Regions from separate parts of the Paenibacillus sp. YAE3 genome, predicted to be linked through region 1. Evidence: riboswitches for the same ligand, from Rfam matches in the RefSeq annotation. Region 1 holds a riboswitch; the other holds the start of a gene.

Region 1 (22,745 bases):
TGTACGCGGCGGACGGTTCCGAGGTGATGCTGGAGGCAAATCCGGACGGCGGGCCGTGCGGGAACGAGTTCGACGTTTTATACCCGCATTGACGAAGACATTTGCATACGCAGATAAAGCTGAAGGCTGGCACCGGGTATCCCCCGGCGTCAGCTTTTATTTGGTTTAGCCCCGTTTTGTGCGGGGTTATTTTGCGTCTATTCCGTAAAGCGATGTTTGCCGGAACGCCCTTCCGTGAACTGCGCGCGCCTGAATTTGGCGGGGGATACGCCCAGCTTCTGGGTGAAAATCCGGGTGAAATAGTGGACCGACTGGAAGCCGCACTGGGAAGCGATGTCCTTGATGGACAAATCCCCGTTCAAGAGCATCTGCGCGGCCAACTGAACCCTGCGTTCCTGAATGTAATGGACGAAGGTTTGATTCGTATGCTGTTGAAACAATCTCGTCAGATGCCGGGGCGAAATATGGAGATGGCCCGCTACCTTGGGCAACGTCAGTTCCTCGCTCAGGTTGTCGGCAATGAACAGCTTCGCCTGGCGAAAAAGGCTGTTTTCATCCCACGCGTCGTCCGCCTGGTGATGCCAAGCTTCTTCCCGGTAAGATCCATGAAGGGCCGGGACCGACAGGAGCAGGGATGTGGAGGCGTGCTGCAGCAAGGCCGGAAAAACAGGTTTTTGATCGTCGAAAATCGATATGAGCGTCTCCCATAAATGGCCCAAAGGTTCGGCATCCGCGCCGTAAATCACGGGCCGGGCCTGTTCCGCAAGGCGATGGTAGTCTTCGGCGCAACTTGGCCCGGTTCGCTCCTCATCCACTTCAAAAGCGACGTAAACCAAGGTTAACCCATTAAGGCTCCGGATTTGATGCCAGGTTCCCGGCACGGACAAAAAGGAGGTGCCTTTGCCGAGCGGGTATTCCGCGTCGTGTTCGATGTAGGAGCCGCTGCCTTCGATGACGTAACAAGCTTCGAAAAACGAATGGCGATGCAGGGCATTGTCGAAATGCGCAGGCATAAACCCCCAGTAAAGAATCGAAAGGCTTAAACGATCGGCTTCGATGCGGGTCAGCTGGCGGTTGCATATTTGGTTGGCTTTACGAAAGCTGGATTCGATGGACATGAGGAAACTCCCCTATACGGTGTAGTCGGGAAAGGATGCGCATGCGCGTGTCCGTTTTTTGCAAAAGGATGGCCCGTTCATGCAAAGACGCCCGCAAGGTCCTTTTGTACAATGGTACACGAGTTCGTTTTCGTTTGAAATACGGTTGTTCCAGCGATCATCCGGGCTCATAAACAAGTGGCTCGGAATCGCGGTGGGTTCCCGTGTGATGCGGGCTGATTTTTGATTTCGTATAGAGGCCCGGCAGGAAAGGATGGAGCTTATGTTTGAAAAAAGACCGCTGAATAAGGTTCGGCAAGCCGTACTCGAACTTGGCATTCTAGAAGGATACGAAGCCGTGCTGGAGCGGGCTTTTTCCCTGGCTCAAGGCCAAAACGGCAACGTCACTACGATCGTGATTGACGGGACGCACGGCGCAGACTTCCAGTCTCTGCTGAAACGTTTGATCCCTTATGCCGAAAAGCAAGGGTTTCGATTCGCCGCTTCGGATACGTACGGTTATTTGAAATCGGGCGCGGAACTTCGAGAACATTTTCGGCGGAACATAACCGATAACCGCGCTTTCGGATACGTCGCCGAAGGGAATATCGACGAATATTTCCGAGACGGCTCGCAGCGTCGTTTTGAAGAGCATGCAGCGCGATTGGCGGAAACGGCAGCCGAACGGACGGTATTCGTCGTTTTTGGCCCGGGCGCCTTGTGGCTGTGCGGCGGACGCTGCGACGCATCGATGTTTCTCGACGTTTCCCGGGAATACCAGGAGCTTGCTCACAAGCAGGGGTTGTTAAACTTCGGGTTCACGTGGAATGTGGATGCCGTGGAAGCCTATAAAATCGCTTATTTCGTGGAATGGCCGCTGCTGGAGGCTTACCGCAAGGAGCGGCTCGAAGCCTTCGACCTGTATGTCGACATGAACGATCCGAGCCGGCCCGCCCTGCTCGCCACTGGCGATCTGATCGCCGCCATCCGCGATGTCGCGCGGTATCCGCTGCGGGTCAAACCGTTTATGATGCCGGGCGTATGGGGCGGACAATACATGAAACGGATCGCGGATTTGCCGGAGGATATGGTGAACTGCGCCTGGAACTTCGAGCCGATTGCGCCGGAAAACTCGCTGCTTGTCACGCACGGGGGGCGGGTTGCGGAGTTTCCGTTCCTGCTGGTCATGGCGCATGCCCCGATGGAGATCATGGGGGAGCGCAACGTGCGGTTGTTCGGCGATTATTTTCCGGTGCGATTCGACTACTTGGACACGATGGACGGCGACAACCTCTCCTGCCAGGTTCACCCGAAGCAGCGCTTTATCCGGGAACGGTTCAACGAGTTCATGGAGCAGCAGGAATCGTATTACGTCATGGAAAAACAGGGCGATGCCAAAGTTTATCTCGGTTTGACGGAGGGGTGCACGCCCGAGGCTTTCCGCGAAGCGGCGGAACGGTCCCAGATTACCGGCGAGCCGATCGCCTTCACGGATTACGTGCAGGAATGGGAGAGCGAAAAAGGCGGCCTGTACCTCATTCCGACCGGCACGGTCCACTGCTCCGGAAAGGATAACTTCGTCCTGGAAATTTCCGCGACGACCTGGTGGTTCACGTTCAAGATTTACGATTACGTGCGTAAGGATCTGGACGGCAAGCCGCGGCCGATGAACATCGATTACGCTTTCGAGAACATTGATTTCTCCCGCAAAGGGAAATGGGTTCAGGAGAACCTGATCCCAAGCCCAAGGCTGCTGAGGACCCAGGGAAGCAACGAGGAATACGTGCTGGGCGAAAGGGAGGATCTGCTGTTTTACGTCCATCGCATCCATTTGGATGACCGTTGGGAGGAAGCGGCCGAAGGCGAGTTCGTCATGCTGAATTTGGTCGAAGGGGAACACGCAGCCGTCGTTTCGCTTGAAGATGGAGCGGTGTACGCCGAGCTCCGTTATGCGGAGTCTTACATCATTCCGGCTGCGTTTGGCGCGTACGCGATCGTCAATCGGGGCGGCAGTCCGTGCAGGCTGATTAAAGCAGGCGTTTCGAAAAAGTGGAACGTCAGCCTGGTTAACCCGCATGCGTGACGTCGTATTGGCTTTTGACGTAGGAGGAACGTATATCAAGGCGGGCCTGGTTGGCGTCGATGGAAGCCTGCTAGGGTCTCCGCAGGTTTATCCCGCAAGATCGGGAGAGAAGAAGGAGGCGCTGCTGCGGCATCTTACGGATCTCGTCGAAATTCAAGGGAAGCAGGTTCCGCCCGAATGCAGCATCCGCGGCGTCGGGCTGGCCTTTCCGGGCCCTTTCGATTATGAACGGGGGATTTGCCTTACCCGCGGTTTGAACAAGTTCGAGGCTTTGTACGGCGTGAATCTCCGGGAGGAATTAACGGAAAGGATCGCTTCGGTTCCGCTGCTGAAAGGCAGGTGGAGCGGCATCCCGGCGGTTGCCATCGAAAACGACGCGGCTTTGTTCGCGCTGGGCGAATACGCTTTTGGCGCGGGGCGGTCCGGGGAGAAAACGATGTATTTGACGCTGGGTACGGGACTCGGCTCCGCTTTCGTTAACCACGGACGGCTGGTCAAACAAGGCGAAGGGGTCCCGGGGGAAGGCTGGCTGTACCGGCTGCCTTATCGGGACGGGGTGCTGGACGATTACTTCTCGCGCAGAGGGATCGTTCGGCTCGCCGAAGAAATGGGAGTGCCGCGAGTGGCGCACGGGGACGAAGACGTGAAATTGTTGGCCGCCAGGGCGCGTGACGGCGAAATGCAGGTTGTGCAATTGTTCCGCCGATTCGGCGAAAGGCTGTCGGAGGCGCTGCTTCCCTGGATCGGCTCTTTTCAGCCGGATGAGATCATGATCGGCGGGCAAATCGCCAAATCCGCAGACCTGTTCGTCTCCGGTCGGATGGGAGGCGTCCCGGTCCGAATAGCGGCGGACACGTCGATAAGCGCGCTTAGAGGGGCAAGCCGGCTTTTGGCGGACGTGCAGCGCGAATGATTTTTCCATGGAACATAGGTCAATACCGTTTTTATGAAATTTTCATGATGGGAGAGGTACTCATGAATAAACCAAGCCGGAAGTGGCGCATGTTTGTGATCCACCATTCGCATACGGACATCGGTTACACGGAAAGGCAGGAACGGATCGAGCAGTACCATGTGGATTTTATCCGACAGGCCATCCGGATATGCAAAGATATGCGATCGGGAAAACGCGAGGAATGGAAAGGCTTCAAATGGACCTGCGAGACGTTTTGGGCGGTGGAACAGTTTCTGAAGGAGGCGGGCAGCGAGGAGCTGCACGATTTTGCGGAGGCGGTACGGCAGGGCGATATTGAGCTTTCCGGTACCTACCTGAACATGACGGAGCTTGCCGATGAGGATCTGCTGCGGGCCATCCACGCCAAAGCGGTGGAATACGGGCGCTCCATCGGCTGTCCCGTGGACTCGGCGATGACCGCCGACATTAACGGCTACAGCTGGGGGTACGCGCAAAGCCTGCTGGATGCGGGCATTTCGCATCTGTTTTCCTGCATCCACACGCATCACGGCATGTTTGCGCTGGGCCGCAAACAGACCCCGTTCTGGTGGGAAGCGCCGGACGGAAGAAAGCTGCTCGTCTGGAACGGGGAGCATTACATGTTCGGGAACGAGCTGGGCCTTTGTCCGGACGGGGTCGGCAGCTACATGATCCGCGACGAATTCCGGACGCCGGCCATCGTGGACAACCGGGAAGAGATCATGAAAACGCGCATCGAACGGTATTTAAGCAAGCTGGAGGATGAAGGGTATCCGTATGATTTTGTGCCGGTCATGGTGTCGGGACTGGCCACCGACAACGGCTCGCCGAACGGGAACATCGCGCGGGCCATTCGCTCCTGGAATGAGCTGCACGGCGACAAGGTTTCCATAGAGATGTCCACGTTAAGCCATTTTTTCGCCCATCTGAAGCAGCAGGATGCCGAAATTCCGGTCTATCGCGGCGATTGGCCGGACTGGTGGTCGGACGGCGTAAGCTCCACGCCGATGCACACGCAAATGTTCAGGGATGCCCAGCGAACGCTGCGCAAAGTGAAAAGCTTGGACCCCCGGCAGCAGACTGTGAGCCGCGAGGAGCTATCCGGCATCGAGCAGCAGCTTGTCATGTATGCCGAGCATACGTGGGGATTCCATGCTTCGGTGCATGCGCCGTGGCACTGGAACGTGCAGATGCTTGAGGCGCGCAAGCTGGCTTATGCCGCCAACGCCAGCCGGTTGGCCCATCTGGCCTTGGATAAAGTCCAGCAGGCTCAGGGCGGAGCCCTGCTGTATCCCGGACGCCCTTTCCGTTACCGGGTGGCCAATACCGAGCGGCATGCATTAAGGCAGCTGGCGAATTTGGAATGGGACGGCTTCGAAAACGAACGTTTTAAGGACGGGCTGGAAGTGGTGGACGAAAGCACGGGGCAGGCGGTATTGCACCAAACCGGCGTTCAGTGCGCCGCGGTCGAGGTAGACCTGGGGCCGGGGGAACAGAAACAATTCACGGTTCGTCCCGCCAAAACATCGAAGGCGGTCACGACGAGCAACGTGAAGCTGGTCGGCGCCGACACGGTATACGACATCGAGGATATGTACCCGGCAGGCGAAGTGAGGGATGCATGCGTATTTTCGCAGCATGGGGCCGAATCCCCTTACGTAAACATCGGCTGGAACGAAGAAGGGATCGTGTCCTGGGTCATCAAGGAAACCGGAGAGGATTTGATCCGCGCGGACCGGAAACATGGGGCGTTTACGCCTGTTTACGAAGTGACCCCTGCGGAAGGGCCTGCGAATTCGGGAAGCATGTATGCCGTGCGCAGCGCGATGGGCCGTAACCGCAAGGGGCTGAACGTGCAGCGCTTTGTCGGGCGGCTTGCGAAGGCCAAGGCCGTCTCGAACGGCCCGTTGTACGGAGTCGTGGAGCTGCAGTTCGAAACGCGCGGCATGAGTTGTTATTCCGTATTTCTGAAGCTTTATGCTGGATCAAGCCGGGTCGACGTCTCCGTCCGTTTTCATAAAGAAAGCGTATGGGAACCGGAAAACGTATATATTTCGCTGCCGTTCACTTCCGGCTTGCCGGATGCCGAAACGCTGTGGCTGGATAAAGCGGGCGCGCCCGTCCGTCCCGGGATCGACCAGCTGCCGGGAACGCTGCTGGACTACTACTGCATTCAGGAGGGGCTGGCTTTTGCGGGAGAAAACCGAGCTCTCATGATCGCCACGCCGGATACGCCGCTTGTGCAGCTAGGTTCGCTGGACTACGGAAAACGGCTGCTCCACACCCAGCAAACCGAAGAGACGGAACGGCACCTGTACGTATGGGCCATGAGCAACTATTGGGAAACCAACTTCAAAGCAACCCTGGGCGGATTTTACGAATTCCGCTATTTCATCGATTGGAGCAAGGACGTTGGTACAGCGGAAGAGGCGATCGGCCGCTGCCGGGCGATGGGCTCCGGTGCTGCCGTGTGGCGCGTGCGGGCGGACTCATAAAATCGTTGCAACAAAGTATATTGTAAGAGCAGAATCCGGCATTCTGCTCTTTTTTATTTCCGGGGATCCCGTTCGTATCCGAAATCGTCTGTTCGTAACCGTCTTCGCTGTTTTCAAGTGTATATTGCCGCAATCCCGCAAATCATAAAAATGTTTTAAACCCATTTACAACGTAACAATGTTATGTTACATTATGATGCAAGGAGGCGGTGTCATGAACGAAGAGGATCTGATTTCGAAAAAGGAACTGCTGGAGCTGACGGGGATCTCCTACGGGCAACTGTACCGCTGGAAGCGCAAAAACCTGATTCCCGAGGAGTGGTTTGTCCGCAAGTCGGCCTTTACGGGGCAGGAAACCTTCTTTCCCAAGGATAAAATACTGCAGCGGATTGAACGCATAAAAAATATGAAAGACGGATTGTCGCTGGATGAGCTGGCGGATGTATTTTCCCCGAGCTCGAACATCCAGTCGATGTCCTCAGCCCAACTCATGGAACGTAACATTGTTACCAGTATTTCGCTGGCATTATTTGAAGAAGTGGCCGGAAGGCAGGAAACGTTATCTTTTGACGATATCCTGACGGTATATGTGCTGCAGAAGCTGCTGCAAGGCGGAGACATGACGCGGGATGAAGGCAGAATGCTGATTGCGGTCATGCGCGAGCACTACGGGGCGTTTGCATCCAAACCGTGCGAATTGGCCTTGGTCAGGAAAATGGGAGTTCCGCTGCTGTTTTTGGCGGAGTCGGCGGAGCAAATTTATTTTGACAAGGACGCGAAATGGATTTTCCGGCTGCCTTTGGCGGCATCCATCGAGGAATTGAAGCTGAAGCTAAATGAAACGGAGGCGTAAGATATGGAAAGAACAGAAATGAGCATTTCCGGCATCGGCAGGTCTCAAGGCGGCTTGTATTCTCATGTCAGGCTGGACGGCATGGTGAAAATCAACGGGGACACCGACTGCCTTTCCTTCGACAGCAACGGCACGTTGACGTTGGAGGGGGCGCTGCAAAGCGAGGCCGTCACGGTGAACGGCACGGCGACGGTCGAAGGCCGGGTGAACGCAAACCGCATGATGTTGGATGGGCTCGTCACCTTTAAGGATCACGCGGTCTGCCATGAATCGCTTACGGCTAATGGACGCTTGTCCATCGCTGGCGGGCTGATCGGCGAGAAGGTTGAAATTTTCGGCAGCTTGAAAACAAGAGGCGGCGTGCAGTGCGAATGGTTTCACGTTCACGGCGGATTCAACGTCGGCGGTTTGCTGAATGCCGGAATGATCGACGTCAAACTGAGCATGCCCAGCAAGGTCAATGAGATCGGCGGGGATGCGATATCGGTCAAACGGTTCAAAAAGGTCAGCGTCTTCGAGCAGGTCGTTCCGGCATTTTCCGCCCGGCTTCAGGCACAAGTCATCGAAGGCGACGAGATCGACCTGGAATATACGGAGGCGAATATCGTGCGGGGGAATGTCGTGCGCATCGGCAAAGGCTGCAAAATCGGCCGCGTGGAGTATAAGGACCGGCTGATTCGGGAAGACGATGCCACGATTGAAAAGGCACAGCAGATTTAATGCAAGGACATTTAAAAGGAGGAACGGAGACATGAATATAAACGGAAATCCGAACGGCACCCGCGGCGATTTGAAAATGACGGGGAACGGCCAATCCGGCGGAGGGGCTTTCCGCAACGTTAAAATCATGGGCGACGCGATCATCCATGCCGACACGGAATGCGAAATGTTCAAATGCCTGGGCAATTCCGAGATGAAGGGGGCGCTTCGGGCGGGGAGCGTATCCTGCACCGGCACGCTGAAAGTAGCTGGCAGCGCAAGCGGCGGGAGCTTCCGGACGCAAGGGGAGCTGCGGATCGGCGGGGACCTGTCGGCTCAAAGCGTCTCCATTTCCGGCGTCATGTCGGTCGACGGACGGGTGTCGGCGGAAAAAGCGAAAATCACGGGAGAGCTTCGGGCGAACGCGGATTGCCAGATGGAAGAACTGGTTGTCCGGGGAATGGTCGACGTGAACGGCATGCTGAATGCCGAGCAGGCGGATTTCAAGCTGCACGGGCACAGCCGTCTGCGGGAGCTGGTCGGGAGCCGAATTACCGTCAAAAAAGGAAGCGGCATGTCTCTTTTCGGGAAATTGTTCATGGGGCCGGACGGCATGCTTACGGCGGAAACGATCGAAGGAGATACGGTCGAGCTGGAAAATACCAAAGCTGCCGTGGTCCGGGGACGCAGCGTCACCATCGGCGCCGGATGCAGCATCGGCCTTGTGGAATACAAGGATGAATTGAAGCAGGATCCCGAAGCCGTCGTTTCGCAGTCGGCCAAAACCGAATGGTGAGGAGAGGAGCAATAGGCTTTTATGGCGGTTAAAAAGAACAGGCTGGGTTGGATCGTTGCTGGGAGCGTATATTACGGATTATTGGCATTGGCGTTGGATTTTCTATATCAATATCCCACTGGGGCTGATCGCGTTTCTGCTCGTCGTGTTCTTTTACAAGGAATCGCATGAGCACTCGCGGCAAAAAATCGACGTCTGGGGAGCGGCAACGCTTGTGGGCGCCGTCGTCAGCCTCATGTTCGCGCTCGAGCTCGGCGGCAACAAATATGCATGGGATTCCTTCGTCATTTTAGGTTTGTTTGCGGCGTTTGCCGTGCTGTTCATCGCGTTCCTGCTGATTGAGCGCAAGGCGGCGGAACCGATCATCTCGTACGACATGTTCCGGAAAAGGCTGTTTGCGGCAAGCAGCGCGGCCGCATTGTTTTACGGGGCGGCTTTTATTACGGCGGCGGTGTATATTCCGATTTTCGTCCAAGGCGTCATGGGCGAGAGTGCAACTAACTCCGGATTGATACTACTCCCCCTCACGCTGAGCTCGGTTGTCGCTTCGCAAGTCGGTGGCATGCTTTCCGCCAAAATGACGTTCCGCAGAGTCATGGTCTTCTCGGCCGTCGTGTTTTTGCTCGGCATGTATTTGCTTGCCACGATTACGCCGGAAACGTCCCGGACGGTGCTCTCGCTTTATATGATGATTACCGGCTTTGGCATCGGCTTTTCGTTTTCCGTGCTCAGCATGTCGGCTATCCAAGGGATGGATGTGCGGCAGCGGGGGTCGGCCAACTCAACGATTTCTATTCTGCGTTCGCTCGGGATGACGATCGGAATTACCGTCTTCGGCATCATTCAGCGCAACGATTTTAATAATCAACTGGCGGAAAGGCTTGGGGGTTCGGGGGAAAACATGCCGGCAAACGCCGACCCGCAGCAGCTCTTATCGCCTGAGATGAGAGCGCTGATTCCGAGGCCCGTCATGGAAAAAATCAGCGCGGCGCTTTCGCTTTCCGTCGATCACGCGTTTCTGTGGGCGCTCCTTCCGGTGTTTTTCGCCTTGCTTTCGGTGTCGATGATGGGCGCGGGGCGGATGCAGTTCGCCCAAGAGCCTTCCCCCGCGCAATCCCGAACGAAGGCTTAATGGGATTATCGAACAGAGCCGTTGCGCTCCGGCTGCCATATTGCTGTCGACAAGGGTCCATGATTGGGTAATACTTGAATTAAATACGGTCAACATTAGGAGGCTGGTCGCTCATGAAAGTGATTATTACCCAGGAAGAAGCGGTGGAAAAAGGAATTTGGCCTGAAGTCATGAACATGTTCGGCGTGGACGACGAAGACGAGGTATGGCCGTCCGAGGAATTTATTTTGACCGAAGAGCAGGCGCGCAAGCTCAAACTGATTCCTTGACTTGTGCCATAAACGGCTTTCACGGCAAGGAGCGAAGAAGGGGAGAAGGTGAAACGCATCGCGACGATATATACCGTAAATCTTAACGATTGGCGGGAAGGCGCCGGCGCGGATATGCAGCGGCTGCTCGCCTTTTTGCCTGATGAAGCAAGGTCCCGGGCCGCGAGGCACAGATCGGAGCGGGACGCGGAGCGCGTGATCGTTTCCGATGCCTTGAAACGGGTGACGGCTTGTCTCGAAAAGGGGCTACGGCTCCGGAACGTGGAGTTTGCCAGGGATGGTTACGGCAAACCATTCCTGGCAGGCGTTCCCGGCTATTATTTTAACGTGTCCCACGCCAAGGATTGGGTCGTATGCGCCGTGGGCGCCAGGGGACCGATCGGCATCGATGTCGAGCATATCGGCCGGGCGGAAGCGGAAGCAGCCGAGTTGTGCTTTACGCCACGGGAGCTTACTGAATGGAGAAGGCAGCCCGCCGAACGTCGGGATGCCTTCTTTTTCGAGTTGTGGACGCTTAAAGAAAGTTATTCCAAAGCCGTCGGCAAAGGCCTTTCGATCGGCTTGTCCAAGCTGGAGACGATCAGGCATCCTTCCGGGATTCGCATCATGCATCAAGGCGGGATCGATCCGGAGCTGCATCTTCAAGTCGTCCCGTTTGACCCCGACTACAAGTTATCCGTTTGCATGCCGCTGGAGGAGCAAGCGGCCGCTGTCCGGCGCTTTTCTCCCGATGGGCTGCTGGACGCGTTAAAGTCATGTTCTGAAGCCGGGGACTAAGGGGCGGGGGGCTTTTCCAATGATAACCTATGGCATTTCCCATAATTTCGGGATATAGACACTTTTATTACCTCTTATTGGAAGGATCTAACCTGTACTTTAACTATAAACATGATATATTAAAAGTGTATTTTTCAGATATTTCATTTATTTTCAGCAATATCTGAAATACCGCACTTTGAAAACTCAAGCCAAAGGTAAACCTGCCGAAAGGCAGGGGCACAAAGCTAAAGGGGCTTCAGGCGGCAAGATCCTTGATCTTATCGCTATGCCAGCCAGCTGCCGAAAGACGTTTTCGCGATCGAAGGAACTCTACTCTCGGCAAGTAGAGTTTTTTTGTTTTTAATTTTTTTCTATACAGAATCCTATGATCAAGCAAAGGAAAGATGAACATGTCGGTGTTAACAACAGGAAAGTCCAACTTGGATGAATGGAATCGGTATGTGAAGCAATTGGAAGAACGGACGATACTGCGCATTCATTCTGGAAAGGCGTCCATTCCAATGCAAAGGGTTATGTATCGCTGGCCGGAGGAAACGGGGCGTCAAATTCGGCAGGCATGCGAGACCGCGCGTATCGAACCAAGCGTGCTGCTGAGTGCGGCATGGGGCATGCTGCTGATCCGGTATTTGCGCCGGGAGGAGGTTGCGTTCGCCGTCGTCGCGTCCGCCGAGCAAGCCTATCCGCTCATAACGAAAGCGGACGGGGCAACGACGCTGCAAAGTCATGTGCTTCAGGTTGCCGCCGCCATGAAGGAGCATGCGGCCAAGTCGGCGGCTTTCGATGAAATTGCCGGTATTTGCGCCGGCCTGGACGAAGGATCCCCGGTATGCAACACCGCCATTGGGACGGGGAGCGGCATAGGCCCGGACGAGCTGCAGGGCAAATTCGAGCTGGCGGTCTCGCTGGATCGGCACGAAGCGGGCGGCTTCGAGGTTTGGCATGCGGACGGCATGTTCCCCGGCGATTTTATTCGGCGCATGTGCCGGCATTTGCAGCATATCATGGCCGCATGGGCGGCAGGTTCAAACATGACGATCGGCGGCTTGAAGCTGCTGACGGAAGACGAGGAGGCCCAGCTTGCGGGCTGGAACCAAACGGCTGCGCATGCCGAATTAGACCGGACCATCCACGGCTTGTTTGAGGATCAGGCACACAAGGCTCCGGATAACATCGCGGTGGTCTACCAAGGTGAATCGTTGACGTACGGCCAGCTGAACGAAAAAGCGGACAGATTGGCCCGCGAATTGGTACGGAGGGGAGCCGGCCGGGAGCGGATCGTCGGCATCATCGCGACGCCGTCCCTTGAGATGATCGTCGGGACGCTGGCGATCCTGAAAACGGGCGCGGCCTACTTGCCGATCGATCCGGCGTATCCCGCCGACCGCATCACGTATATGCTCGAAGACAGCGGAACGGAGCTGCTTGTCACCGAGCCGAAGGTCAGACTGGACGGAAAAGTCCGCTTCAAAGGCCAGATGGTTTGCGCGGCGGAGTTTTCTGCCGATACTCGCGGCGAATCGGAGGCTGCCGATGTGGAGATGCGGAATGTGCGCGAATCTGCGGAACCGGGCGACATGGCTTACGTGATCTACACTTCCGGTTCGACGGGAAGGCCGAAAGGCGTAATGGTCGAGCACCGATCGCTTGTCAATCTGTGCGCCTGGCACATCAGGGAATTCGGAGTGACCGAAAAGGACCGGGCCACCAAATACGCCGGGTTCGGCTTTGACGCTTCCGTGTGGGAGATGTTTCCGTATCTGGTGTCGGGGGCGGCGATTCACGTCATTCCCGAAGAGATCCGCCTGGATTCGACGCAGCTGCATGCGTACTTTAAGCGGCACGGCATTACGATCAGCTTTTTGCCGACCCAGTTCTGCGAGCATTTCATGACGATGGACCATCCGACGCTGCGCGTTCTTTTGACGGGCGGGGACAAGCTGAAATCGTTCAGCAGGCAGAACTATGACCTGTACAATTGCTACGGCCCGACGGAAAACACCGTGGTCACGACGGCCTATAAGGTCACGGAGTTGACGCCGAACATTCCGATCGGTTATCCGGTCGATAACTCGAGGGTCTACATTCTGGACGCATACGGGCATCCGCAGCCTGTCGGCATTGCCGGCGAATTGTGCATTGCTGGAAGCGGGCTGGCGCGCGGTTATTTGAACCAGCCGGAGCTGACCGGGCAGAAGTTTGTTCCCGGGGGCATAACCGGAGAAAAACGGCTGTACCGGACGGGAGACTTGGCAAGATGGACGGAAGACGGCGCCATCGAATTCCTCGGGCGGATCGACCACCAGGTCAAAATCCGCGGCTTCCGGATCGAAACCGGCGAAATCGAACACCGGCTGCTGCAGCACCCGCAGGTGTCCGAAGCCGTCGTCATCGATCTCGAGGACGCATCCGGCGCCAAATATTTGTGCGCATACGTTGTGGCGGACGGGGAATTGGCCTACGGCGAAATGAAGGCGTTTTTGGCGGAGCAATTGCCGGATTACATGGTTCCTTCCAAGTTGGTAGGGCTTCAAGAGCTTCCGCTAACGGCCAACGGCAAGGTCGACAGACGTGCGCTTCCCGCCCCCGCGGCTTCGCTCGACGAGGGACGTTACGAAGCCCCGGCCGGCGAATGGGAAGAAGAAGTGGCGGCCATATGGAGCGAGGTGCTGGGCTTGGGCCGCGTGGACGCCTGCGAGTCGTTTTTTACGGCGGGCGGGGATTCGCTGAAGGCCGTCCTGCTGCAAGCCAAGCTTGAGCGGCGTTTCGGCGCATCCGTACCGGTCACGCTGCTGTTCGAACGGCCGACGGTTCGGGAGCAAGCGGAATGGATCGAACAAGCGGCTTCGGAATCGTCTTACGGCAACGAGCAAGCGGCTGCAACCGAAACCGCCGGGTCAGGCCCGGACGTCATTGCGAAAGGCCCGGCAAGAACAAGTTATCCGCTTGCTTCGGCGCAAAAAAGGCTTTATTTCATCGAACAGATGGAGCAGGTCGGAACGGCCTATAATGCGCCGTTTGCTTTCCGGATCGAAGGGGAAGTCGATCAGCAGCGGCTGGAACAGGCATTCCGTACGATGATCGCCAGACATGATGCTTTCCGCACGTCCTATCAATGGGAGAACGAAGAAATCGTGCAGCGGCTGCATGACCATGTTCCGTTCGAGCTTGGGCAGAAGGAAACCAGCGAACCAAACCTGAACGCCCTGATCCATTCCCTGATCACGCCGTTCGATCTTGCCAAGGCGCCGCTGCTGCGGGCTTGGCTCATCCGCTGCGGGGATGCGGACCTCCAGGTGCTGTTGGTCGATTTCCATCATATTGCGGTCGACGGCATCTCGGCCAACGTCTTTTTCGATGAGCTGTCCCGATTGTATCGCGGGGAAACGCTCGGGGAGCTGCCGATCGGTTTTGCCGATTTTGCCGTCTGGGAAGCGGGCTCGGCTGAAAGAAGGGCTGGCGGGGGCCATAAAGCTTATTGGGAAAAAACATTGTCCGGCGAGCTTCCGATCCTGCAGCTTCCGACCGACCGGGAACGGCCGGCCAAGCAGAGCTTTGCGGGGGATACGGTAACGATCAGGCTTCCCGAAGAGACGGCCGACCGGCTTAAAAAGTTCGCGCTCGATTCCGGCGTCACGCCGTTTATGGTGCTGTTTGCGGGTTATCACGCGCTGCTGTCCCGCTACACGAACCAGGAGGACATCATTACGGGCGTCCCGGTTGCCGGACGGTTGCGCGAAGAGCTTCACGCCGTGATCGGCATGTTCGTCAATACGCTGCCTGTCCGCTGCTATCCCGAAAAGCGCAAATCCTTCATGCAGCTGCTGCAGGAGGTGAAGACGGCGCTGCTCGGCGCTTTCGAACATCAGGATTACGAGCTGGAGGAACTGGTTCGTTCATTGAACATTCCGCGCGATCCAAGCCGCAACCTGCTGTTCGACACGCTGTTCGTCATGCAGAACACGGGCAAACTCGAGCTTCGGCTGGAAGGTGCGGAAACGTCCCTTTATCCTTATGTCCATCCGATCTCGAAATACGACCTGATGGTCGATTTGACGGAGGAAGAAGCCGGCATTCGGATCGACCTTCAGTACTGCACGGATTTGTTCGAACGGCAAAGCATCGAAGCGTTCGGCGCCCGTTTCCTGCAGCTGTTGGCCGATGCGCTGGTCCATCCGGGCAAAATGCTGTGCGAACTCGAGATTTTGGACGAAAAGGAGCATGAGTTCCTCGTAAAAGGATTAAACGCGACCGATTCGGTTTACCGGGATCAAATGACGATTCACGGCTTGTTCGAGGAACAGGCGCGGCGTACGCCGGAGAAAACTGCGCTTGTCTTCGGCCCGCGCAGCATGTCCTACCGCGAATTGAACGAACGCGCCAACTGGCTTGCCTGGACGCTGCGCGCCAAAGGCGTCGTGCCGGATCAGGTCGTCGGGCTGATGGTCGACCGCTCGTTCGAGATGATCGTCGGATTGCTTGCCATCCTGAAGGCGGGCGGGGCTTACGTGCCGATCGATCCCGAATATCCGCAGGACCGCGTCGTCTACATGCTGGAGAACAGCCATACCCGGCTGCTGCTGACGCAGTCGCATCTGGCCGGACAAGTCTCCTTTGGGGGCGAAACGCTGCTGATCGATCGCGAGGACGCTTACGGCGACCGCACGGAAGATTTGCCGCACGTGAACGGACCGTCCGACCTGCTGTACGTCATCTATACGTCGGGGACCACCGGAAAGCCGAAGGGCGTCATGATCGAGCACCGGAACATCGTCAATCTGCTTCATTTTGAATACGAGGCTACAAACGTCGATTACGGCGGCAATGTGCTGCAATTCACCACGATCAGCTTCGACGTCTGCTCGCAGGAAATCTGGTCGACGCTGCTGGCGGGCGGCACGCTGCATTTGATCACGAACGACCTGCGGATGAGCGTCGGCGACCTGCTGGAACATATCGAAACCAAGGGCATCGAAATCCTGTTTATGCCGGTATCGTTCCTGAAGTTCATTTTGAACGAAAAAGAATACGCGGACCGTTTCCCGTCTTCCGTAAAACATGTCATCACGGCGGGCGAACAGCTCATCGTGCCGGAAAAATTCCGCGCCCACCTGAAAAAGCACGGCGTCTATTTGCATAACCATTACGGACCGTCGGAAACGCATGTCGTCACGACGCATACGATCGACCCGAACGGGGCGATTCCGGAGCTGCCTCCGATCGGCAAGCCGATTGCCAATACGCAGATTTACATCGTGAACGAAAACCTGCAGCCGCAGCCGGTCGGCGTGGCCGGGGAGCTGTACATTGCCGGGCACAACGTAGGACGCGGTTATTACAACAACGAGGACATGACCCGGGAGCGCTACGTGCCAAACCCGTTCATCAAAGGCGAACGCATGTACAAAACGGGTGACTTGGCTAGATGGACCCGGGAAGGCACCATCGAGTTTTTGGGCCGGCTTGACCACCAGGTCAAAATCCGCGGTTTCCGGATCGAGCTCGGCGAAATCGAAAATTGCCTGCTGAACCATCCGGCGGTGTCGGAAACGATCGTCGTGGCCAAAGAGGACGGCAAAGGCGGCCACTATTTATGCGCTTATTTCACGGCGACGGCCGACATGTCCGTCAGCGAGCTGCGGGAGCATATCGGCAAGGCCTTGCCGGATTACATGATTCCTTCTTATTTCACGCAGCTGCCGGAAATGCCGCTGACGCCGAACGGGAAAATCGACCGCAAGGCTCTGCCGGAGCCCGATGCGTCCCAGGGTCGAAGCAGGGATTACGCAGGTCCGAGAACGGAAACGGAGCAGGCCGTGGCCGAGGTGTGGCAGGCGGTGCTTCAAGTGGACAACGTCGGGATCCATGACAATTTCTTCGAGCTTGGCGGCCACTCGTTGAAAGCGACGGTCGTCGTCGCCCGGCTGCAGAAGCAGTTCGAGATCGGCATGAACGATATTTTCGAGCATCAGACGATTGCGGAGCTGGCAAGCAAGATCAAACCGAAAACAAACCATCTCCACTCCAGGCTCGAGCAGGTGAAAGAACTGTACGCCGGCTTAAAAAATATCGACCTTTCAGCCGATAAAACAATGTATAACGAGCGTAACCGAAATTACGAGCAGCTGGATACGGCAGCCGTGAACGGATACGGGAGCGTGCTTCTGACGGGGGCCACGGGGTATCTTGGAGCCCATTTGCTATGGGAGGCGATGACCGAAAAAGATTGGAACGTCATCGCCATCGTTCGGGCAGGGTCGGACGCCGAGGCCGAGGAGCGGCTGAAGCAAAAATGCGCCTATTACTTCGGACCGGATTGGTTCGGGACATATCGGGAACGCATCCATGCTTATGCCGGCGATATTACCCGGGACCGGTTTGGACTCGATGCTCAGGCGTATGAGAAACTCCTGCAGCAAACGGACGCGATTATCCATTCGGCGGCCAACGTCAAACATTACGGAAGTTATGCCGATTTCGAGCTGCAGAACGTGAAGGCGACGGCCAACCTGCTTGCCTTTGCCGCCGAAGGCCGGCCGAAACATATGCACCACATCTCCACGCTCGGCGTTGCGACAGGCGTCGTCGAGGGGGCACGGCATGTGTGCTTTACGGAATACGACCTGGAAAAAGGGCAGCGGTTCGAAAATTATTACGCCAAGACGAAGTATGAGGCGGAACGCCTCGTATTGGCCGCACGGGAGCGCGGGATCGTCACGAACATCTACCGTCTCGGCAACATCGTGTTCCACTCCGAAACGGGAAGGTTCCAGCAAAACATCGCGGACAACGCGTTTTATACGACGATGAAATCGTTTTTCGAGCTAGGCATCGCGCCGGGAGAGCACAGCGACTTCGACTTTACCTATGTCGATCAGGCAAGCAAGGCGATTTTGCTGCTGGCCGATTCCCGGGCGCTTCGGAACGAATCGTTCCATATCGCCAATCCGCACGAAGCGAATATCGGCGCCGTTTTGCAAGAGAATCCGTTCGGCCAAACGATCGGCCTGCTATCATTCGACAAATTTGTCGATTATCTTGGGAAGCAATACGACGATGAAAAATCGAAGCGCGTCATCGAACAAATCATGCTGCATTACGGCTGGATGGAAGAAACGGTGTCTACGACATTTTTTACGATCTTCTCCGGCAAGACGACGCAGATATTGTCGAAATTTGGCTTTTCGTGGAGTTCGCTGGACCGCGAAATGATCCATATGATGTTTAATCATTGCAGAAAAGAAGGATTTATTTAATTCGACATAATTCTACATAATTCGGTAAATTCTTCTTTACAAATCTATGATTTTTGCTTATGCTAAAACCAATATATTCTATTCGGGATATTCGCTATCCTGATAAAAAATGGGGGAAAAAGCATGTACACAATTAATTATGATGCTGGATTGAACCGTCTTACCGTCAAAGTGAGCGAAATCAACAAGGACAACGTCAACCAGTACATCGAAGATTTCAAAAAGGCGCTTGAAGGAGTCAAGCCAGGATTTACGGGCCTGACGGATTTGAGCGAAGGCAAGCTGTTTACGATGGACGTCGCCGAAAAACTGAGCCCGCTGGGCGATCTTTCGGTCCAAAAGGGACTGTCCAAATGGGCTTACTACACCGGTTCGGCCGTATCCAAACTTCAAATGAAACGGATGTTTGGCGAAGTGGTCGATTCCTTTGAAAAGCTGGAAGACGCGGAAGCGTTTTTGAAAAACTAATCCATACAACATGCACCCGATGTCCGCGGACATCGGGTGCAACCGGATAGGTGGGTGAAATGCACCATGAAAGTCGAAAATCCCGACATGCAAAAGCAATATAGAAAAATAGGGCTGGCGGGCGCAGGATATTTTGCGGGAGCTGTTGTCATCATCAATCTGATTTGTCTCTTATGCGGTTTGCCCGGTTGGGCGGGATTGATCGCGAGCCTTGTTTTGACGGTACCGGTCGGTTATTGGATCGCGGTATGGCTGCTGCGTACGGCAGGGGCCGGGAACGTTCGGGGCCAGGCCGTAACCGGCGGCCGAATCTCCGGCGAGCCTGTAGGCGCATCGGAAGATCATATACATAAGATCGGGCTTCAGTACAAGGAATTATCGGAAGAGTTCAATACCCAAATCTCGCAGATGGCGGGTACCATCGAAGAAGTCAAAGCCAGCGCCGAAATGGGCTTTTACGTATCGGACATGATCAAGGAAGCGACGCTGGGCGTATCCCAAGATGCAAGCCAGCAGACCGACATGATCCGGATCAGTTCCAATACGGTGGGAGACGTGGTCAACGCGATCCGGCACATCGCCGGCAGCGCCGACGAAGTGGCTGCGGCGGCAGGCGAATCGTCCGAAAAATCCGCGGAAGGACAGGAAGCAATTTTGGCAGCCATGAAGCAGATGGACGAAGCCGATACGACGGTTCGTTCCCTGGTCGAGATGATGAACCGGCTGGACGAGAGCTCGCGCGAAGTCGTATCGTTTGTCGCCATGATCCGGGAAATCGCCGAACAGACGCACCTGCTTTCGCTGAATGCGGCCATTGAGGCAGCGCGTTTCGGGGATGAGGGCAGAGGGTTCTCCGTCATTGCCAGTGAGATCCGAAACCTGGCAGAGCAGTCCTCCAATTCCGCCAAGCAAGTGACGAAGGTCGTATCGGCGATCCTGAAGGAAACGGCGCAGGCGGTCGATTCTACCAAGCTGGTGGCAGAACAAGTAGGAAACGGGCTAAAAGTCGTGAACCAAGCCGGAGACTCGTTCGAATTCATCAAGCTTTCGGTCGGCGAGGTCGCCGGTCAAATTCAGGAAGTGTCCTCGGCCGTCGAAGAGATCGCGGCAGGCGCGGAGCAGCTGGTCGTGACCATGGAAAAAACGGAGCAAATCGCCGTGAAAACGATGTCGGAAATGAACAACGTAACGCAAGCCGTCGAAGAGCACCACTCCATCATGGAGCAAATTTCAGCTGCAACCGAAACGCTGAACCAATATTCGAAAGGGCTGGACCTGGCCATTCGGAAATACCGCGAACAGATCGGCGATCACGAAATATCTTCAAAACCCGTGAGTTAGAGAGCAATCGGATGGACGGAGAGCTTTAGCAGCATCCGCCTGTTCGTCCATATAAGATGAGAAGGCGGCCTCTTCGCTTTTGGCGAAGGGCCGCCTTTTGTATTGCAGGCTCCCCGTTTGCTAGAAATTCGGGCCGCTGATTCCGTCTTCGACGATCTGCTCTTTGGAGCCTTGGGAATCGCTGCCGGCCTCGGCGCTTCCGTTATTTACGGCGATCAGCCTGCTTTGCGGTCGGTACGTATCCCGGGAAATGCGTTTTTTCTCGACGGTCTCGCCGTTCACCTTCTTGATCTGATAGGTTTCCACGACGTAGCCGGGCTTGCCCTCCTGCAGCACCTCTTGCGCGCCTGCCGGAATGTCTTTGTTCTGCACGAATTTTTCCTTCACGGGAAGCGTCTGGACGGTTCGGGTCTCCAGCTCGTATTCGGTGTTTTTCGGAAACGTGCCGAAAAATTTGACGGTCAAATTGTTGCCTTCCACGTAAGCGCGGATCAGCAGCGATTTGCCTGTCGTGTTTTTGAACCGGAAGTTGATGGAGCCCTCGGCAAACGTGGCGTCGAGCCCCTTGGGCAAATAGCTGACCGGCAAGGAGTGGTTGCGTCTTTCCACGATTTCCAGCCCGGTCCGCAACGCCGCATTGTACACGGTACTGGACACCTGGCAGATGCCGCCGCCGATTCCCGGGACGAGCTTCCCGTTCAGAATGACCGGGGCTTCGCGGAAGCCGTACGTTTTCTCGGCCTTTGCGATGACCTGCCCGTAATCGAATATTTCCCCCGGCTTTAACACCATGCCGTCGATAGCCTTAGCGGCGGAGCTGACGTTGTATACCCTGCCGGAGGCGCTGGAGCCGAGGCCGGTGCTGGACTCGACGATTTTTCGTTCGATGCCTTCTTCCTTCAGGCTGTTCACCGTTACCTTCGGTTTCAGGTTATATAAAGGAAGCTTTATCTTCAGCGGCACGTCCGCGTCTTCGGGCTCGGGGAAGCTTTTGGGAATGAGCGCGGTCATCGTTCGGGTGAAGTTGTCCCAATCGATCCGGGACACCGATACTTCCGGGGTATAGACCACCTTGTCGTTTTTGGCGATGCGGCGCGAGGCGTTGACGGGGCTGCCGAATTGTTTTTCCTCCCATGCGGGCCCGAACCGCTCCTTGATCAGCGCCCGATTCCATCTCGGGGACAGCGTCCATTCCCGTTTGAACCGTTGGCGAGCTTTGAGCCGGTCCAGCCAGCTGCCTTCGTCGAGGGCGGCAACCGCTTTTTTGAATTCGGCCGCGTCGAACGTGACGCCCGCCGTTTTTAGCGTCATGTTGACTTCCTGGCCGTTGCTCGCGGCAAGCGTCACCGTCAGAGGCTTTTCCTCCAGCTGTTTCAGCCTGGCGTCCAGCTCCCGGAGGACCTCGTCCTTTTTCTTTCCGCCGACGTCCCAGCCGCCGACGGTAATGTAATCCGGAAGCGTGTTTTGGCCGATATAAAGATGTATGCCCCCGGCAGCGACGGAACCGATCAGCACCATGGCGGCGACGATGATCAACGTCAAATGAACTTTTTTCATGGCTCCCACCTTTTTTCGCTTCATATTAAACGCGGTTGATGCAGTCTTTCATATATATGTAAATAAATTGGAAAAATTTCGGGTACTCAAAAGGTAACAAATTTGTTACAATAAAAAACATCATGGTGATTCCGAAAGATTTTTAAAGGAATTAGCTGGAACATGTCGAAATTATAATGGCTAATTATGTAATGTAGGAAGTGATAATGAAGTGATCGAAATGCAGGATGTGTGGAAGACGTACCCGAACGGAACCCATGCGCTTCAAGGGGTGTCCGTCAAGATTGACCGCAATGAATTCGTATATGTCGTCGGCCCGTCCGGCGCAGGAAAATCGACCTTTATGAAACTTATATACCGCGAAGAGGTGCCTACGAAAGGGCAAATCTCCGTAAACGGGTTTAATATAGGGAAGCTGAAGCAGCGGAAAATTCCTTACGTCAGACGCAACATCGGCGTTATTTTTCAGGATTTCCGCCTTTTGCCGAAGCTTACTGCGTATGAAAACGTTGCGTTTGCCATGGAAGTCATCGAAACCCCGAAACGCCAGATGAAAAAACGGGTCATGGAAGTGCTGGATCTGGTCGGTCTGAAGGCCAAAGCGAACCGCCAGCCCGCCCAGCTTTCCGGCGGAGAGCAGCAGCGCATCGCCATCGCCCGCGCGATCGTCAACAATCCCTCGGTAATCATTGCGGACGAGCCTACCGGTAACCTCGACCCCGAAACGTCCTGGGGCATCATGCAGCTTCTGGACGAAATCAACTTCCGCGGAACGACCATCGTCATGGCCACCCACAACAAGGATATCGTGAACACGATGCGCAAGCGCGTCATCGCGATCGAACACGGAAACATCGTGCGCGACCAGCTGAGAGGAGAGTACGGATATGACTTTTAACACCTTCTTGCGGCATTTGCGGGAAGGGGCGAAAAACATATTCCGCAACGGCTGGATGTCCGTCGCATCGATTGTATCCATTATCGTATC
Region 2 (8,800 bases), on a different contig from region 1:
GATATTTAAAATTTTAATTATGGATAGTCGAGGGGTTATGCCTTGTCTATAGAAGAGATGAATAAGCGAGGAGGAGAGGCTTTGACCAAGAATAATACATACTTATCCTAAAAGAACGAGAGTACCGGCGTGATTTGGAAATAACAACGATTGGGGGGAGAGGAATTGAACCTTACCCGTACGGTAACTAGAGCAAATGTGGTAAAACGTCTGTTTATTCAATTTAGTGTATTTTTGGTCGCTTTGAGCGGTTTTTTTCCATTGAACCCGGTGCAAACGGAAGCCGCGGAGCTAAATCCCAAGGTATGTCCTACACCAGTAGCGTTGATTAATGGTGATTTTGCAAAGCCGGAGGGACCTGGTACCTATGATAACTCGGTAGCAGGAGGCGGTTATTACTATGCAGACACGGTTCCAGGGTGGCAAACGACTGATGTCTGGCGTACACCAAGAGGAATTATTCAAATCATGGACCCTGCCCGACCGAGCACGATACCACCAGATACTCCGAATAAGGAAAATCTTACGAGTAGATATGCTGAATTGAATGCTGATCAAAACAGTATGTTATACCAGGAATTACCGACCACACCAGGACAGACGATTTATTGGCGCTTAGATCACAGAGGATACAGTGGTGTGGATACGATGAGTGTGAATATTGGACCGGTTACGGCTGATCCATTCAATACCACACCAGAAATAATGAGAATTTCAACTGGGACTACATGGAAAACATATTCAGGGAGTTATACGGTTCCAGCAGGTCAAACAGTGACACGTTTTGGTTTTAAAGCAATTAGTACATCTACTGGAAAAGTGGCTTTCGGTAATTACCTTGATAACATTTTCTTAGGAACAGAGCCATGTGTAGTTGCAGAGAAGACTGTCTCTCCAGAAGGAAAAGTATACGCTGGCGATGTATTAACCTATGAAGTAACCATTAAAAACAATGGTGGAGATATTGCAGCCAATACCGTCTTTGAAGATGCGATTCCAGAAGGAACGGAATACATTCCAGGCTCGATAAGAATTGTGAACGGTCCGAATGCCGGGGCATTAACCGATACAGACGATCAAGACGCAGGGCATTTTGACGGGCAAAAGGTAATCATCAGGCTCGGCGATTTGCCAAACACGACTAACTCACCTGATGGAATTACCGTACAATTCAAAGTGAAAGCACTATCCAGCCATGCAGAAGGTTCTGTCGCCAATATAGCGACTATTGGCTACAAAAACTTGCTGACAGGTGGAAATGAAACAATCCAGTCCAATAATGTGACAACATCCGTCCAGTATAGAGAACCGCATTTAGAAGCTGAAAAAACAGCGGGACTGTTTAAAAAGGCGGACGGAAACACCGACGCCGCACATCCGGAAGTCGGGGACACACTGCAGTACACGATTCAGACACGCAACACGGCCTCCGATAGTCGGGTAACCAACCTGACGATCACGGACGAGATTCCAGCTGGTCTGGAATATGTCGCGGGCACGCTGACAGTTGACGGCGTGCAAGTCACCGATGACCAAGATGGCGACAAGGGCTATTTCGCTAACCGTAAAATCTTCGGTCAGTTCGGAGACGTTACCGATACCGCGTGGCACAAGGTGACGTTCCAGGTGAAAGTGCAGCCGGGGCAAGCTGGCAATGACATCCAAAATGTGGCTGTCGTAGATGGCGACAATGTCACCACGCCGAGCACGCCGAAGCAAATTGTCGAGGTTTATCCGCGTGAAACTTCGCTGGAGTCCACGAAAACAGCGAAGCTGTTTGAAAAAGCATCCGGCAACACCGACGCCACAAATCCGGAAGTCGGGGACATGCTGGAGTACACGATTCAAACGCGGAACAACATCAAAGATAGTCTAGTTAAAAATTTGACGATCACGGACGACATTCCGGCAGGTCTGCAATACGTACCAGGCACGCTGAAAGTCGACGGCGCTGCTGTCACAGATGCTGAAGGCGACGATGCAGGTCATTTCACAGACGGTAAAGTCTTCGCTCAATTCGGGAATGTGATGGATACCAATTGGCACGAAGTGACGTTCCAAGTGAAGGTATTGCCGGGACAAGCCGGCAAAGTCATCCGAAATATCGCTGTCGTGGATGGCGACAATGTCAACACACCTAAAACGCCGGAGAACGCAGTAGAGGTTTACCCACGAAAAACTTCGCTGGAATCCGCGAAAACAGCGGAACTGCTTGATAAAGCGGCCGGGAACACCGACACCGTACATCCGGAAGTCGGAGACACACTGAAGTACACGATTCAAACACGCAACACGGCCTCCGATAGTCTGGTAACCAATCTGACGATCACGGACGAAATTCCAGCTGGTCTGGAATATGTTGCGGGCACACTGACAGTTGACGACGTGCAAGTCACCGATGACCAAGATGGCGACAACGGCCATTTCGCTAACCGTAAAATCTTCGGTCAGTTCGGAGATGTTACCGATACTGCGTGGCACAAGGTGACATTCCAAGTGAAAGTGCTGCCGGGTCAAGCTGGCAAAAACATCCGAAACGTAGCTGTCGTGAATGGCGATAATATCACCACGCCAAGCACGCCAGAGAAAGTTGTTGAAGTTTATCCGCGCGAAAACGCTCTGGAGTCTACGAAAACAGCGGAACTGTTTAAAAAAGCAGACGGCAACACTGACGCCGCACATCCGGAAGTCGGGGACACACTGCACTACACGATTCAGACACGCAACACGGCCTCCGATAGTCGGGTGACCGACCTGACGATCACGGACGAGATTCCAGCTGGTCTGGAATATGTCGCGGGCACGCTGACAGTTGACGACGTGCAAGTCACCGATGACCAAGATGGCGACAAGGGCCATTTCGCTAACGGCAAAATCTTCGGTCAGTTCGGAGATGTTACCGATACCGCGTGGCACAAGGTGACGTTCCAGGCGAAAGTGCTGCCGGGACAAGCAGGCAAGAATATTATCAATATTGCGGCCGTCGAGGGCGACAATATTGGAACGCCGGACAGACCAAGAAATGAAGTCGAAGTTTATCCGCGGAATCCGCAGATTGAAACGAAGAAGTCCGCAGCGAATACAGTAAGCAAGGCCACCTATGAAGTCGGGGATACGATCGCCTATACGATTCGTGTAAGAGGCGTGGTCAACGATACGTATCTGGAGAATCTGACGATTACAGATACATTGCCTGCAGGCTTGAAATACGTGCCGGACAGCCTAAAGGTGGACGGTGCATCGGTCACCGATGAGAACGACAACGATGCCGGTTATTCGGTAACGGGAGAAGTGTATGGCTCATTTGGCAATGTTATGGGCATTAACTGGCATACGCTGGAGTTTAAGGCCGTCATTCAACCGGGACAAGGCGGTAAGACGATCGAAAATACCGCATTGGTTGAAGGCGACAATATTACTCAGCCGGGCACACCCACGGAAAAAGTGGTCGTTGAGCCGGAACCGCCGGTCAATCCTCCGGTTGACCCGCCAGTAGATCCGGATCCACCAGTAGAGCCACCCGTCGACCCGCCGGTCGATCCAGTAGATCCACCGGTTACTCCACCTGTAGATCCAGGAACGGACCCTGGAACAAGCCCAGGCACCACGCCGAATCCTGGAACGGGAACGGACCCTGGAAAACCAAATCAGGTACCAAGCGTGCCTTCCTATACTACGGAGACGACGATCAACACGCCGGCAACCGGAAAAATAGAAGGTACGGACGCGGATGGAGACAAGCTGACGTATACGAAAGGAAGCGATCCGAAGCACGGTACGGTAACGGTGAATCCGGACGGAACGTGGACGTATGTACCGGAGCGCGATTATACCGGCAGCGACAGCTTTACGGTGATCGTGAGCGACGGCCGGGGAGGCACCGTGACGTCCGTCGTGACGGTCAATGTAAAGGGAACTGAAACTGGAACAACCGTTCCAGGAACCACCCCTGAGCCAACGAATCCGGGAAGCGGAACGACACCAACGAATCCTGGAACAGGAACAACGCCAACCCATCCTGGAAAGGGCACGGCTCCGGATGCGGGCGACGGATCGGGCTCTCCGTTTGGAGATAACGGAACCGTTGCCGGGGAGTCTGGAAAAGCTCCTTCGCCAGCGGACCAAACGGGAATGCAGTCCGGCAGCAAGCTGCCGAACACAGCTACGAACGTTTACAACTTAGGGTTCCTCGGATTGATCATTCTGTTTGCAGGATGGTTGTTCTGGAGAAAAAATAAGGCACAATAACGGTATCTCTCAAGAAAAGAAGAAAACACCTTTCAGCGCGAAAGGTGTTTTCTTCGTTTTATTCTGAGCTTAATTCGAGACGGCGTCTTCTTCGGGTTGATTATTAATCCCTCCCAATAAATAAGCTGCAAACAAGCAGACGTCATAGGTTGGTGAATGCATTAGAGCATATTTAACATGTTCTTGATATTGTTCAAATTGTTCATCACCCCACCGATCTTCTAAGGGATAATGAAAGCACAATACGTAGGACCCTTTGGACACCGTAAAGTAAAGCATCTGATTTGCTTGATCATAATATAACCCGTTATCGTAATTTTTGAACGTATCCCCCACATAGGAATTGGGATCTTCCAACGAACGCACCAATCGATAACCGACATTTCCCTCGCTTTGGACTAATCGCATCTTGCCATTGAAATGTTGATAGAGGGTAATGCCACAACATCGCCGATACGTACCCAAAGTTGGCGCGGCATAATGACGACCTGAGTAAACGATGCGGCCGCCATCCAATTCATCCCTTAATATTGTAAGAAAGCGGGACATGTCATATATGTGTCCATCTTCAAGTAATGCAGTAAGCGAAAATACGGTACGCTGCAGCCTTGGGTAAGACTGAGCCAGTAAAAGCTGCTCTTGTATTTCATTTTCCTGTGCCAAGTACTTGTATCCGCGACGCAGATCATCGCTTAAATATTTCCGCAACCGCGAAAAGTATTCCGGATTCTCTATGTTGAAGGATTCAAAATATATTTTTTTATGATACAAATCCGTAAGGAAAAACCAAATATAAGGCTCTACGCCATGAGCATCTACATCAACTTGGGATTCAAGAAAGGGTAAAAATTCATCTTTGAACGATGCAAGGGGCATTCTGCCATGATCATTCCAGAAGCGGTCAATATACGGTTTGATCGTGGAAAAATAATGGTCCTTAATAAAATCGCTGACCAGTACGTAAATTTGCTTGTTTTCATTATATGCTTGCTCAAACTCAAGATGGGTGGTCGTTCGGTCTTCATTTTTGATATAGGCCCCTGATCGACGACCTATGAATAACAAGTAGACGTCAGAGGCCGATACCCGTTCTAGATATGTATGAATAGCGTCACGCCCAATAGGACCAAACTGGTGTTCAAAATTAATTACGCGATGATTTAGTTCTTCTAACGAGGTTTTTATTTCTAATCGCAGGTTTTTAAACTCGGGATCCGCAGCAGAACTTAGAAAAATCTTGGTGACTTCAGCCATCTGGACCTCTCCTCCCCTTGTTTTGCATACGCAGCCATATCTTAACCCGTCAATGCCAAGAGGGTGTTCCACCTCATCACCCTCTTGGCATTTTGGGATGTCACAGTAAGACCAATTTCTGCGTTTGACTACCTCCACCAAGTATCAAGCGGTTTGACTGGCAGGTAATGCTTGTGTTCGTTCATCTCGAACCGGCGTTCAATCCGCTCGGCAATATCGTCCGGAATGGCATGACCCGTTAAGTAAGCATCCATCATGTTAAACGAGAGACCAAGTTCGTCCTCTTCCAACAGTCCCGGCTTTTCATCGAGCAAATCCGCCGTTGGCGGCTTGGTGTAGATTCGCTCGTCTGCGCCCAAAAGCTTGAGCAATTCACGACCTTGCTGCTTCGTCAATCCGGTCAGCGGAGTCAAATCCGCGCCTCCATCTCCATACTTGGTAAAATAACCGGTCAACGCTTCTGCTGCATGGCACGTGCCTACCACAAGCACATTGAAATGATGAGCCAAACGATAATGAACGGTCATCCGCTCCTGAGCTTTTTGATTTCCTTTGTTGAAGTCGGACATTTTCTGCCCTGTCGCTTGCTCAAACGACCGTACGGCAGCGTCCACCGCAGGCTTGATGTTCACGACCAATACATTATCAGGTTGGATAAAATCGAGAGACCGTTGGGCATCAATTTCATCCAGTTGGACGCCATAAGGGAGCCGCAAAGCAATGAACACGTAGTCGTCTCTGCCCGTTTCCCGGCGAAGTTCTTCAACAGCGATTTGACACAGGCGACCCGTCAAACTCGAATCCTGCCCCCCGGAAATGCCCAGCACGAATCCATTTTTATTTGTGTGAAGCAGGTAATCCTTCAAGAATTGGATGCGATTGCGCACTTCGCTCTTGGGGTCAATCGAAGGCTTCACCTGCAGCAAGTTGATAATTTTATCTTGTAGAGCCCGATTTTCGGTTGATTTCCCTTCCTTGATGCGGATAACTTCATCTTTTTGCTTGAGTGTACTCATGTTAAAATACCTCCGAAGAAATTTTTATTATACACACATCAAGTTCTATAATCCTCTAAATGTAAAACATGCAATGTTCCGTTATAGGCGACAAATAAAACCTGAATATCAAATCCCTCTTGTTTATCGAACGAAACGGAGTATACCTAAATGATCAAACAACACAAAAAACCCCCTATCTATGATCAAGTCAGTGAATAGACGGAGGTCCCCCGTCGTATTCGGTAGCTGGCTGGCATGATGGCATCATCCGATCCATTTTAGCCCCTATAGCTTTGCGTCCCTACTTTTCAGTAAGTTTGCCATTGTCGTACGAGGTATGAATTTGTCGCTTGAATTCAATTTACTAAAAATAACCAGAAAATAGGAATAGGTCTTTCGGATTGTTTTGGGGAATATTTGAAAATGCACGCTAATTTTATAAATTTGAAAAGAGAGGGATGCTCTGGAAGGGGCTCGGGCTCACCATGGATGGCTTTGCAATCTGACGACAAAATAAAACAATCTCTTCCAATAAATTGATCCGTTGGGCCTATATTCATGCTAAAATGAAGTAGTTATAGTTTAATTAAATCAAAATATTACAAAATGTGATATTGCGTATGTCAATTACATAGTTCGTTTCGTACGACAATAGCAAACCCACTGAAAAGTGGCGACGCAAAGCTATAGGGGCTAATGCGGATCAACTTCGGATCGCGATGCCAGCCAGTTGCCGAATACGACGGAAGCCTCCGTCTATTTATCTATCCCTTTAAAGCTGACGGAGGCTTTTTGCGTCCTTTAACATACTTTAAAGAGGAGGGAATTGCACAAAACTTAAATTAAACTTTCTGGGCTTTATCTGTAGCAGCACCTTTCTTTCTGCGGCGGAAAATTTCGAATTGACGCAAGCGTAGGATGGACTTTCAAAACGTAAAAGCTGTCTTAACTGAATAGTTATCGTACGATAATAGCAAACCCACTGAAAAGTGGCGACGCAAAGCTAAAGGGGCTAATGCGGATCAACTTCGGACCGCGATGCCAGCCAGTTGCCGAATACGACGGAGACCTCCGTCTATTTTGCTATGTATTTTTCATGCAAGGCGGGGGATTTTTTATTTCTTTACGAAATGAAGCGGCGGCGATAACGAGGAGAGATCGATCTTATTATTGATGGCAAAATAAATTCGAAAGAAGGGGACAAAATGATCGATAGCAGACGTTCGTGGAAGCATGTGTCGGATATGGAATCAAAAACATTCTTGGAGGCAAACCATCCATTTCCTCATGTCGATCATAGATCCGAAGCAGGCGACAGGCTGGTTGAACAGAGAGAGATCCTTTCTTTGCTGCAAGAGGAAATCCGGAATATAAGCGATTTGCTGTCTATCCCTTATTTATTTATCATTGCTGACCCTGACGGGAATGTTTTGGATTACCTCGGAACCGATTCGTTAAAATCCTTTTTTAAAAGGAATCATATCCAAAAGGGCAACTCCGTTGCCAACCAAGACGCAGGAATGAGCGCCATTTCATTATCCATCAAATTACAGTCCCTTTCCGTCGTTATTGGGACCGAACATAGCAATAATTTGTTTTGGGAGCTGGCATGCGTTTGTACCCCAATTCGAATAAAAAAGGTTGTTATAGGCTACCTTGGCCTCAGTTTTCACTCTTTTCACGAAGTGACATTTGCCTTGCCGCTGATTGAGCGCCTGGCGAAGAGTGTTCAAGAAAAATTGTCCCCTAAAAATCCAATGGTTTATCAGGAGCAGGTCTATGCCCTGTTTGATCAGTATGATTTAACGAATCGGGAAAAGGAAATCGCATTTGGGTGGCTGGAAAATAAAAACGTTCCCGAGATTGCGGACATTTGCGGGATTAGTCAAAATACGGTTCGGACGTTTATTAAGAAGATCTATGCTAAAACGAGAGTCCATCATAAAGGAGCGTTTCTTAAAAAGTTTATATAACCACGTTCGAAACGAAAAGTACCCAATTTTGGGTATTTTTTTTAATTGGTGCGTTTTTTATAATTACAATCAAAGTTAAGGTTATTTCATCATTCGACAAAAATCACGCTTCGTACGATAATAGCAAACCCAAAAACTACAATTAAAAGGCCCTTAGAGTGTCGAGAAAACCAAATGGACGTAGAAGAGAGAACCGGCCAAACAGCCGGTTCTTTTGATTTCAAGGGATTTTCTTTCCGCCTTTCGTATAGTAACGCGAGCAAGGCCTACTAAGCCTTTGTCAGGCCGAGCTTGCTATTGGAGAAGTAAGCTACACGGCAGGCAATA

The links. A riboswitch is a leader RNA that binds a small molecule or an ion and turns the genes downstream of it on or off. The one in region 1 is predicted to bind cyclic di-GMP.
Region 2: linked by a shared signal. The riboswitch ahead of nadE (ammonia-dependent NAD(+) synthetase) and the one ahead of AC27KL_RS21500 (amino acid adenylation domain-containing protein) in region 1 are both predicted to bind cyclic di-GMP.

What each region holds. Positions count from the first base shown of each region.
Region 1 is NZ_BAAIYF010000012.1:55,888-78,632, reverse strand. Features, by position in the region: gene AC27KL_RS21555 (phytanoyl-CoA dioxygenase family protein) at 1-92, shown strand, start outside; gene AC27KL_RS21550 (helix-turn-helix domain-containing protein) at 198-1,118, opposite strand; gene AC27KL_RS21545 (class I mannose-6-phosphate isomerase) at 1,381-3,180, shown strand; gene AC27KL_RS21540 (ROK family protein) at 3,173-4,093, shown strand; gene AC27KL_RS21535 (glycoside hydrolase family 38 N-terminal domain-containing protein) at 4,156-6,609, shown strand; gene AC27KL_RS21530 (YhbD family protein) at 6,824-7,462, shown strand; gene AC27KL_RS21525 (bactofilin) at 7,466-8,182, shown strand; gene AC27KL_RS21520 (hypothetical protein) at 8,214-8,957, shown strand; gene AC27KL_RS21515 (MFS transporter) at 9,013-10,089, shown strand; gene AC27KL_RS21510 (hypothetical protein) at 10,203-10,358, shown strand; gene AC27KL_RS21505 (4'-phosphopantetheinyl transferase family protein) at 10,407-11,135, shown strand; cyclic di-GMP riboswitch class I at 11,322-11,422, shown strand; gene AC27KL_RS21500 (amino acid adenylation domain-containing protein) at 11,639-18,391, shown strand; gene AC27KL_RS21495 (hypothetical protein) at 18,515-18,859, shown strand; gene AC27KL_RS21490 (methyl-accepting chemotaxis protein) at 18,926-20,200, shown strand; gene AC27KL_RS21485 (VanW family protein) at 20,321-21,757, opposite strand; gene ftsE (cell division ATP-binding protein FtsE) at 21,969-22,655, shown strand; gene ftsX (permease-like cell division protein FtsX) at 22,645-22,745, shown strand, end outside.
Region 2 is NZ_BAAIYF010000015.1:54,450-63,249, reverse strand. Features, by position in the region: gene AC27KL_RS23855 (isopeptide-forming domain-containing fimbrial protein) at 166-4,248, shown strand; gene AC27KL_RS23850 (DUF4062 domain-containing protein) at 4,318-5,502, opposite strand; gene nadE (ammonia-dependent NAD(+) synthetase) at 5,631-6,518, opposite strand; cyclic di-GMP riboswitch class I at 6,739-6,832, opposite strand; cyclic di-GMP riboswitch class I at 7,144-7,238, shown strand; cyclic di-GMP riboswitch class I at 7,463-7,557, shown strand; gene AC27KL_RS23840 (helix-turn-helix transcriptional regulator) at 7,706-8,473, shown strand.